One region of the Planococcus kocurii genome, then DNA from elsewhere that is predicted to be linked to it. Evidence: riboswitches for the same ligand, from Rfam matches in the RefSeq annotation. Region 1 holds a riboswitch; each other region holds the start of a gene.
What was found. A riboswitch is a leader RNA that binds a small molecule or an ion and turns the genes downstream of it on or off. The one in region 1 is predicted to bind cobalamin.

Region 1 (3,212 bases):
GCGATCCACCAGTTTTGCAAAGCTCATAACGGCAAACATCGTCAGCAATGCTCCGATCATGCTCATAACCGGTAAGGTGAAGGGTCCTAAAAACGGTATCGAAATGCCAAAAAAGAGCGTCGTCACAGCGCCGACTGAGGCACCGGAAGACACTCCCAGGGTGTAAGGATCGGCCAATGGATTTTTTAAAAGCCCTTGGAACGCAGCACCCGCAATCGCTAGCGCTGCTCCAACAAGCCCTGCCAAAATTACGCGAGGCATGCGAATATTCCATAAAATATTGGCCGCCGCTTCATCTGATGACGGATTCCACAGCACAACTGGTGAAATAGAAACCGTTCCAACGGTCACCCCGAGCAATACGGCTCCTACTAAAATCAGCAGAGAGACGCTGTATGCTACTAGATGTTTACTCATTGAAAACATCAGGATAAACTGCCTGTGCCATTTCCATTAGTCCTGCAGTTAAACGTGGTCCTGAACGAGTGAGCATATCCGAATTTAAGCTGTAGATGGCATCTTCTTTAACAGCTGTTACTTCTGCAAAGCCGCCACGTTTTTTAATTTGACCGACTGCATCTTCAACATAATCGCCTTCTGTCGTGATCATAACATCCGGATTTGCTGCAACGATTGCTTCTGGGTCCATAATAACCCATCCTTCTAATTCGCCAGCAACGTTTTCCGCATTAATCAATGTCAACATTTCATCCATGAATGTGCCGCTTCCCGTTGTGTAAATGTCCGGTTGGCTGCCGACTTCTAAAAAGACCGTTTTGGGTTCTTCAATTGTTGCTGCCAGTTCTTCGATTTCAGCCACTTGGACTTCCATTTCTGAAACTAGTTTTTCTGCTGCTTCCATCGTTCCTGTCGCTTGTGCAATTTCTGTAATTGAATCGTAAACTTCTTCAAAACTAGCCGCATTTTGAACGACGAATACGTCAAGGCCTGCATCACGTAATTGTTGCAATCCAGCATCTCCAACACCTAGTCCCGATTCGTGTGCAAGTACTAAGTCTGGCTGAAGGCTAATAATTTTTTCTACATTAAATTCTTGTCCCCCAATTTTTTCAACATCCGTTGTTTCTTCTGGGTAGTTATCATAATCGGATACGCCGACCATTTTTTCACCTAATCCTAATTCATAAGCAATTTCTGTATTCGATGGAATCATTGAGACAATAGCTTCTGGCTCTTCTTCAATAACAATTTCATCTCCGACTGCATCTGTAATGGTTACCGGATATTCAACTTCCGCTACTTCTGCCGGTGGTTCTGCTGGTGTTTCGACATCCTCTTCAGGTGTTGCCGCATCTCCACATCCTGCTAGTAAAACGGCTGCTAATCCCGCTGTTGCTCCAAACTCCCAAAACTTGTTCATCATTAAAATCCCCCTAGAGTGTCGTGTTTTTGTTATAAAAAATCGCTGCAGGCGGACGCTGATTTGTGGACTACTTAAAACTGACACAAAACAAAATCCCCCGCAAAGTTCTGCGAGGGATTGAAAGGACGCCATAAAAAAGCATGCGCATCCAGCCTTTCCTCGCAGGCATATGGGTGTGTTGTCATAAAGGCAGGTCTCCTGGCTTGTGATCATTGGTGTTTGCACCTTCCCAAAGCATTGCTTCAGTGGCATATTGCAAATTCCTCTCACATACAGTGGCGGGACCGCGCCGGAGTTGAACCGGCTTCCCTTTTAACTCATGTTCTTAGACATAAGCACCTTTATGAATCGCTATTAAGTTCTAATTCTGTTTCATTATACACGTAACCGTTTAGCTTTCGCTTACATTTTTTCAGGAGCTTCGACGCCGACTGTTTTGAGTGCATTCGCTAACGTTGTTTTCACAGCCGTGATCAATGCCAAACGAGCACTTGTCATTTCGGCGTTTGCTGCATCTAATACTTTATTGGCATTGTAGAAACTATGGAAATTTGACGCCAATTCTTGAATGTACGTTGTAATACGGTGAGGTGCACGTTGTTTCGCTGCATCTGCGATGACTTGTGGGAAATCCCCAATTTTTTTCAAAACATCAATTTCTTTTTCAGAAGTCAACAAGTTTAAATGCTCTTCTGAAGCTAGTAAACCTTGTTCTTCTGCTTGACGCAAGATTGAGCTAATACGAGCATGCGCATATTGCGAGTAATAAACCGGGTTTTCGTTGGACTGTGAAACGGCCAAATCCAAATCAAAGTCCATATGCGAATCGCCTGAACGCATCGCGAAGAAATAACGAACGGCATCTAGTCCAACTAGTTCGACTAGTTCGCGCATCGTTACCGCTTTTCCTGTACGTTTACTCATCTTCATTTTTTCGCCGTCTTTGTACAATTGCACCATTTGAATAATGCTCACTTCAAGTGTATCACGGTCATAACCAAGCGCTTCGATCGCTGCTTTCATCCGTGGAATATAACCGTGATGGTCAGCACCCCAAACGTTGATCAGCTTGCCAAAACCGCGTTGCAATTTATCTTCATGGTAGGCAATATCCGGCATTAAATACGTATACGTGCCATCATTTTTAATTAAGACACGATCTTTGTCATCTCCAAATGTTGTTGACCGGAACCATGTAGCGCCTTCTTCTTCAAAGACATGACCATTTGCACGGAGCTTAGCTAATGCTTCATCGATTTTACCGTTTTTGTATAAGGATGATTCTGGGTACCATTCATCAAACTCAACGCGGAAGTTTGCTAAATCTTGTTGCAGTTTAGCTAATTCCACTTTTAACCCGTGTTGACGGAATGTTTCAAAACGCTCTTCATGCGTCATGCTAACAAATTTATCGCCATGTTCTTGAACCAGCGCTTCTGCGATGTCTTTAATATCTTGGCCACGGTAGCCATCTTCTGGCATGCTGTCGCCTTTGCCAAGTGCTTCAAAATAACGCGCTTCGATCGATAAAGCCAAATTGTTAATTTGGTTACCGGCATCGTTAATATAATATTCACGAGATACATCATATCCAGCCAAGTCTAGAATGTTGCATAGCGAATCGCCGACTGACGAGCCACGCGCATGCCCTAAATGCAGGTCTCCAGTTGGATTAGCCGAAACAAACTCGACTTGGATGCGCTCATTGCCGCCTGCCGTTGAACGCCCGTAATCTACTTTTTGCTCTAGTACCGTTTTGACAACGTCCTGCAAATAATCTTTTTTGATTGTAATGTTGATAAATCCGGGTCCAGCAATATCTACTGTT
Region 2 (3,212 bases), 450 kb from region 1:
TTCTAGTGGACGATAAGAAATTTCTGTCTTATAAGTGATGAAAGGATTAAGAATAGATCAGCTGTTTTTACGTGTTACTTAACACTGAAAGTTTTCTCGAAAAAGTGTAAAATAGGATGTAGATAGTTTCCGAAACGGAAGGGGTGAAGGGATATGCCGAATGCACCAACTTCGTTAGCAAGTATTCCAGAAAAAGAAAAAATGTATCAGGACATTGTGAATTATTCTGACGAAACAACAATTATCCATTCAAATCAGAAGGTTTTATATATAAACCAATCAGGTGCTGAATTTTTTAAAGCGAAGCAAGAAGAAGTTGTGGGCGCAGATGTAGTAGAGGTCTTTACAGACGACTACAAAGAATTAATTACGAAGCGAATTCAAAAAGGGATGGAAAATCGTACAATTGGAGAGTTGATGGAAACGACTGTTAGACGTTTTGACGGGACTTTAGCCGATGTTGAATTGTATTGTTACCCAGTTCAGTACGGAGAAACGGTAGCCATCCAGTCCACTATGCGTGATATCACGCTTCAGAAAAAAATGTCGCATGACTTACGCCAACTTAAAAACGAAATTTCAGCACCAATTGTTCCGATTATTGATGGACTAGCTGTGTTGCCACTTGTAGGATCAGTCGATGGGGATCGGAGTATGCGCCTGCTGGATATTATCCCGCAGAAAGTTCAAGGAGAAAATTTGCATTGTCTCATTATTGATGTTTCAGGGATTTATAATATTGATAATGTGGTTGCAGAATTTCTATACAAAATTGATCAAATCATGCGCTTGTTAGGCATTCAGCTTATTTTTACAGGAATTCGTCCTGAACTGGCATTAAAAGCTGTCGATGTGCGCGTAGACTTTAGCAAACTAAAGACAATGAGTACCGTAAAACAAGCGTTAAAACAATATTTGACGGCTAATTAACACGAGTTTGTAAATAGTCTTGTTAAAAGTATGAAAGTGGTTTATAGTGTATAGATACAACATTTAGTGTTTTTTATTATTCAGATAACTATATGTAGTGAAAATAGTGATAAAGGTGCCTGAAAAGGCTTAAAAGGGAATCCGGTAATACCGGAGCTGTACCCGCAACTGTAAGTGCTGACGAGCTATCACAATCCACTGTCCAATGGACGGGAAGGAGATAGCAGAGGATGACGCACAAGCCAGGAAACCTGCCTTTGTTCTAAGTTTATGATCTTCTCCGGGAGTTGAGAAGGATAACGAAGATATTCTGCGCGAGCAGCTATTTTTTGCTGCCTTTCTCCGCTATTCTGCGTTTTCCACCCCATCCTCCCTGAGAGGATGGGTTTTTTTGTTTTACATAGAAGGAGGAAATGCAATCATGACAGAACCATTAGCAGCAGGTGTGGCAAGAACCATTCAAACAAAGTTAGTGTTGCCACCTGATACGAATCATTTAGGAACGATATTCGGTGGAACCGTACTCGCGTATATTGATGAAATTGCCGCTATTACTGCCATGAGGCACAGCGGAAAAGCAGTCGTTACAGCTTCGATTGATACGGTGAATTTTTTATCTTCCGCTAAAGTAGGGGACATTTTCATCTTAGAAGGTGTTGTAATATCGACAGGAAGAACATCGATGGAAGTGTATGTTAAAGCAGAATGTCAGCAGATTGAAACCGGCAATAGAAATTTGACGACGACAGCTATTTTGACAATGGTTGCAGTCGACAGTGACGGCAAACCGACACCGGTCGTTGGTGTTATACCAGAAACTCCTGCTGAAAAAGAATTATTTAAAAGCGCACAGGAGCGGAAACAGCGACGCATGAAAGTGAACGAATTCGCAAAGGAGTTATGCTGATATGAATATGAAAACAGATACAACAGAAATGGACGCAGTAGAAAAAGCGCTCAAGCGAGCAACTGAGGTTTATGGACTAGATACGCGCGAGCTACTAGAGCGAGCAGCAAAACTCGCTGAACAAGCAAAAGGCGAGCAATCCTTACTTTATGCATTAAATCGTATCACAATGGACGAGCCAGACTGGACTTACGTAGCGGCAGAGTTGTATGTCAGTGATTTGTATAAGAAAGCCGCAAGCAGCCGCAATTATTCCGCTACTGAAAAATATGGTGACTTTTATGAGTTAATCAAAGCATTAACACAAGTCGGGATCTACTCAAAAGAGCTCTTAGCTTCTTATTCTCAAGAAGAGATTACAGAAATAGGTCAAGAAATCGAGCCGAGTCGGGATTTGCTATTTAACTACATCGGTTTGTTTTTACTGGCAGATCGTTATTTGGCAAAAGACTATGAAGGGCAGTTGTTTGAACTTCCGCAAGAGCGCTTTTTAGTTATTGCCATGACGTTAATGCAAAATGAGCCGCAAGAGCGTCGATTAGAGCTCGTTAAAGAAGCGTATTGGGCGATGAGTCATTTGTATATGACCGTTGCGACTCCAACTTTATCGAATGCAGGTAAAAGTTTTGGGCAATTGTCTTCGTGTTTTATCGATACGGTAGACGATTCTTTAGACGGCATTTACTTAAACAACTGGGATATCGCGCGCCTTAGTAAAGATGGTGGGGGCATCGGCATTTATTACGGCAAAGTGCGAGCGTTAGGCTCAGACATTAAAAAATTCAAAGGCAATTCTTCGGGTGTCGTACCGTGGATTCGTTTGCTTAATGATACAGCGGTCAGTGTCGATCAGCTAGGTCAGCGTCAAGGAGCAGTCGCGATTTACTTAGACGTCTTCCATAAAGACATTATGAACGGCTTCTTGGATTTGAAAACCAATAATGGCGACGAGCGCCGCAAAGCACATGATATTTTCACAGGTGTATCAATTCCAGATTTGTTTATGGAGCGTCTGCAAGAAAAAGACGAAAACGGACGCAGTATTGGGGAATGGCATACGTTCTGTCCACACCAAGTCAAGCAAGTGATGGGCTGGAAAGATGCGAATGGCAACGCATTAGGACTTGAAGATTTTTACGATGAAAAAGATTCCAAATACTTTAGCGAAAAATACCAAGAAGCAGTTGATCATCCGTTATTGCCGCGTAAAACGTATCGCGCAATGGAAATTATGGCGCGCATCATGGTGTCTCAGCTAGAAACTGGCACACCGTATATGTTTTACCGTGACGAAGTCAATCGTCAAAATCCGAACAAGCACACAAGAGGTCGCGGGCTGACATCGATTTATTGCAGTAACTTGTGTACAGAAATT
Region 3 (3,212 bases), 1.1 Mb from region 1:
AAAAGGATTTTTAGTAGCTATTAGTCATGTACGAGAAGATTGTAAACATGGAACCAAACCTAAAAGTACAGACGAGCAGCAGGACAGTACTGAAGAGGCATTTATCGCACGGGCTGTTTATCGCGAATTGGACAATCCGTTATCCATTAAGGCGTTTTTTAGCGACATAGAGCCTTTACTGCCCGTAAAATACGCGGCATTTCAAGAAGATGCTAGTGGCAATTCAGGTTATTTGTATCCATGCAATGAAGAACTGGCGATGAAATTTTTAGAACTAATTAGCGCCTTAAATATTTTCACCTTGGAAGTCGAACAATTGGAGTTGTCAATGGAAGTGATTAAAAAAACAGAGCATGATCCATTAATCAGCTTGATTGCAGAAGCAGAACTACAAATCAAAATGAAAATGCGTAGAGGTAAAGAACAATTCAGAGAAAGTTTATTGCCGCTTTGGAACGGAGAATGTCCACTTTGTGGAATTGGTATTGACGCTGTGTTGAAAGCGACGCATGCCAAGCCTTGGAAAGACAGCTCAGCTGAAGAACGGCTAGATGCTTTTAATGGCATCTTACTTTGTGCCAATCATGCTGCTTTGTATTCAGCGGGGTTCATCGCATTTACCGGAGGTGGAAGTCTCCGTATTTCGAGTCAAATTCCAGAAGAACATTATCCCACCTACCAATTAAAAAGAGGGATAAAAATACCCGTTTCGCCAGAGCATGCTCTTTATTTAAGATGGCATAAACGAATCGTTTTTGTCGAACTGCCTAAAGTGAAACTGCTGGTCAATCAACAATAATCGTTCGATAAGTATGTCTTTTGTCGTACGACATATGCTACACTAGAAACAAGTGAATAATCATGCAGAAAAAAGGTGCTGATTCGTCAGCATAACAGGGAACTCGGTTAGATTCCGGGGCTGTTTCCGCAACTGTAAGTGCGTATGAAATAAGAAAATGCCACTGTTTAGTGTTACCAACTAAACGGGAAGGTTCTTAAAGTAAAGCGATGCACAAGCCAGGAGACCTACCTTTTTTTGAACGTATTTTTACTCTTCGGAAGATAAGGGAATCATACGGCAACGTTTCTATTTTGACTGCTGAAGTATGTCTCTAAATAGCTATGCCACCGTCCTCTTTTGAGGGCGGCTTTTTGCTGTTTAGAGAGCGTTCAATGCCATGATCTTCACCAAACGGAAGTGAGGTGGAATGATGAAAAAAGACATGCGTTATCTTTGTTATCCATTTATGCGGGAATCCGCAGTTACTGTGGATTTTGAAATTAGGACTGATTCGTTGACTACCCGAATCGGAGAAGCCCTGTCACTGACACAAGATATAGAAGCTATACAACGAGATCTGCAGATTTTACAACCTATGGCTTATCATTTGAACGGCTCAGTTCGCGGTAAAATAGCCGTTCATGAGGAAGACTTGATTGAGCTAAGTAACATGTATGATTATTATGTAAACTTCACAAAGGATAAAATCGGTAATTTTGTTTTGCCGCAAGGAACACACGCTGCATGCGTCCTGCATGTTTGTCGCAGTGAAGCGAAAAAATCAGTAAGGGCCTTGCACAAAGTGAGTTTAGAAAAAGAAATACCGAACATTCTCTTTGATTATGCCAATTTGTTAGCCAACGTGCTGTTTACGATGGCTGTTTATGTTAATCAGCATCACGGAGTGGAAGAAATCCCGTTCGTCAGCAAGTCCTATCCAACTAGACCTAAAAAGAAAGAAGTGACCAATCAACAATGAAAATTTCCTCGTTCAAATACGTAGCTATCGGAGCAGTTGTTTTAACTCTAGGTGCTTGTCAATCAGAAACAACAGAAAAAACAGATGCAGAACCAACGAATAAAGGAGAGGAGCAAGCAAACTATACCGTTACAGATGATTTAGACAACGAGTTGACGTTTGAAAAAGTACCTGAAACAGTTGTCTCACTTATTCCAAGTAATACTGAAATTTTGTATGGCATTGGAGCAGGAGAAAAAGTGATTGGCGCGACTGATTATGATAATTATCCAGCAGAAGCAGCTGAAGTTGAACGTGTTTCAGATTCAGTCGTTTTTAACGCAGAACGCATCATTGAAATGGATCCAGATGTCGTCATCGGTTATTCTACAGGTGCGCCAACCGGTTATGAAGAGTTAGAAGCTGCAGGTATCCAAGTATTTGTTATTGAATCAGCGCAATCTTTTGAAGATGTGTATGGCGACATCGAACAAATTTCGACCGTCATGGGTCTTGAAGACAAAGGGGATACGTTAAATAGCTCAATTCAGCAGCAAATTGAAGAAGTACAAGAAAAAATAGAAGGGGTAGAAGCGAAAAAACAAGTGTTTTTCGAAATCAGTCCTTCGCCCGAAATTTATACAGCAGGTCAAAAAACGTTCCAACAAGAAATACTGAACCATGCCAATGTCGAAAATATCTTTGGTGACCTCGAAGGATGGCCAAAAATTTCAGAAGAAGAAGTCATTACACGAAATCCAGAAATTATCACAACAACGGTTTCTTATACGGAAGATCCAATCGGGGAGATCAAAGCACGTGAAGGCTGGAGCGATATCGAAGCGATTCAAAACGATCAAGTCTTTTTCTTGGATTCTGATATCACATCACGCCCTGGACCGCGCATTGGTGACGCTGTGGAATTAGTAGCTAAAACAATTTACCCAGATTTATTTAACTAAAACACAAAAACTCCTCGCCTTAAAAGCGAGGAGTTTTTTTATGCAGTAAAACATGCCTGAAATCATAGCGTTATTTCAAGCTATCTGGATCTATTCCGAACTCCCTTTTTAATACGTTCCTCTTATCGGCTGGAGACAGCTCGATTTTTGTTTTTTGTCCATTTTCTGAGCGTGTTAACTGATGATCTGACAAAGTAATTCGTCCGTTTTGAGTTGCCCGAGTGACTAAGTCATTGTGTGTAAAAGAAGAGTCTTTAGATACTTGATTAAAGACACATCCTTCATGAAAGTCAACCAGCTGCTTTTCATCTGTTGAAAATCTATAAAGCACTTTTTCGTTCTCTTCATTTTCACGAATCAGATCATAATAAACGTCATCCACTTTTTCGATGCGGTAAGTACCACTGTGATCAGTATGGCGTTCACCACCAAGCGGAATTGGACTCACCGTCGAGTCTCCAAAACCGGCATCTACTAAGTAAAGCGTATCAAACTCCACGAGAATCGCCGC

Region 2: another riboswitch for cobalamin. It lies ahead of AUO94_RS09690 (acyl-CoA thioesterase); the one in region 1 lies ahead of AUO94_RS11930 (ABC transporter substrate-binding protein).
Region 3: another riboswitch for cobalamin. It lies ahead of AUO94_RS00100 (ATP:cob(I)alamin adenosyltransferase); the one in region 1 lies ahead of AUO94_RS11930 (ABC transporter substrate-binding protein).

What each region holds. Positions count from the first base shown of each region.
Region 1 covers NZ_CP013661.2:2,420,314-2,423,525, reverse strand. Annotated here, with positions in the region: gene AUO94_RS11935 (FecCD family ABC transporter permease) at 1-426, opposite strand, end outside; gene AUO94_RS11930 (ABC transporter substrate-binding protein) at 410-1,381, opposite strand; cobalamin riboswitch at 1,556-1,742, opposite strand; gene argS (arginine--tRNA ligase) at 1,787-3,212, opposite strand, start outside.
Region 2 covers NZ_CP013661.2:1,967,076-1,970,287, forward strand. Annotated here, with positions in the region: gene AUO94_RS09685 (PAS domain S-box protein) at 154-930, shown strand; cobalamin riboswitch at 1,027-1,203, shown strand; gene AUO94_RS09690 (acyl-CoA thioesterase) at 1,352-1,837, shown strand; gene AUO94_RS09695 (ribonucleoside-diphosphate reductase subunit alpha) at 1,839-3,212, shown strand, end outside.
Region 3 covers NZ_CP013661.2:4,278-7,489, forward strand. Annotated here, with positions in the region: gene AUO94_RS00095 (HNH endonuclease) at 1-799, shown strand, start outside; cobalamin riboswitch at 855-1,048, shown strand; gene AUO94_RS00100 (ATP:cob(I)alamin adenosyltransferase) at 1,212-1,760, shown strand; gene AUO94_RS00105 (ABC transporter substrate-binding protein) at 1,757-2,701, shown strand; gene AUO94_RS00110 (arylamine N-acetyltransferase family protein) at 2,772-3,212, opposite strand, start outside.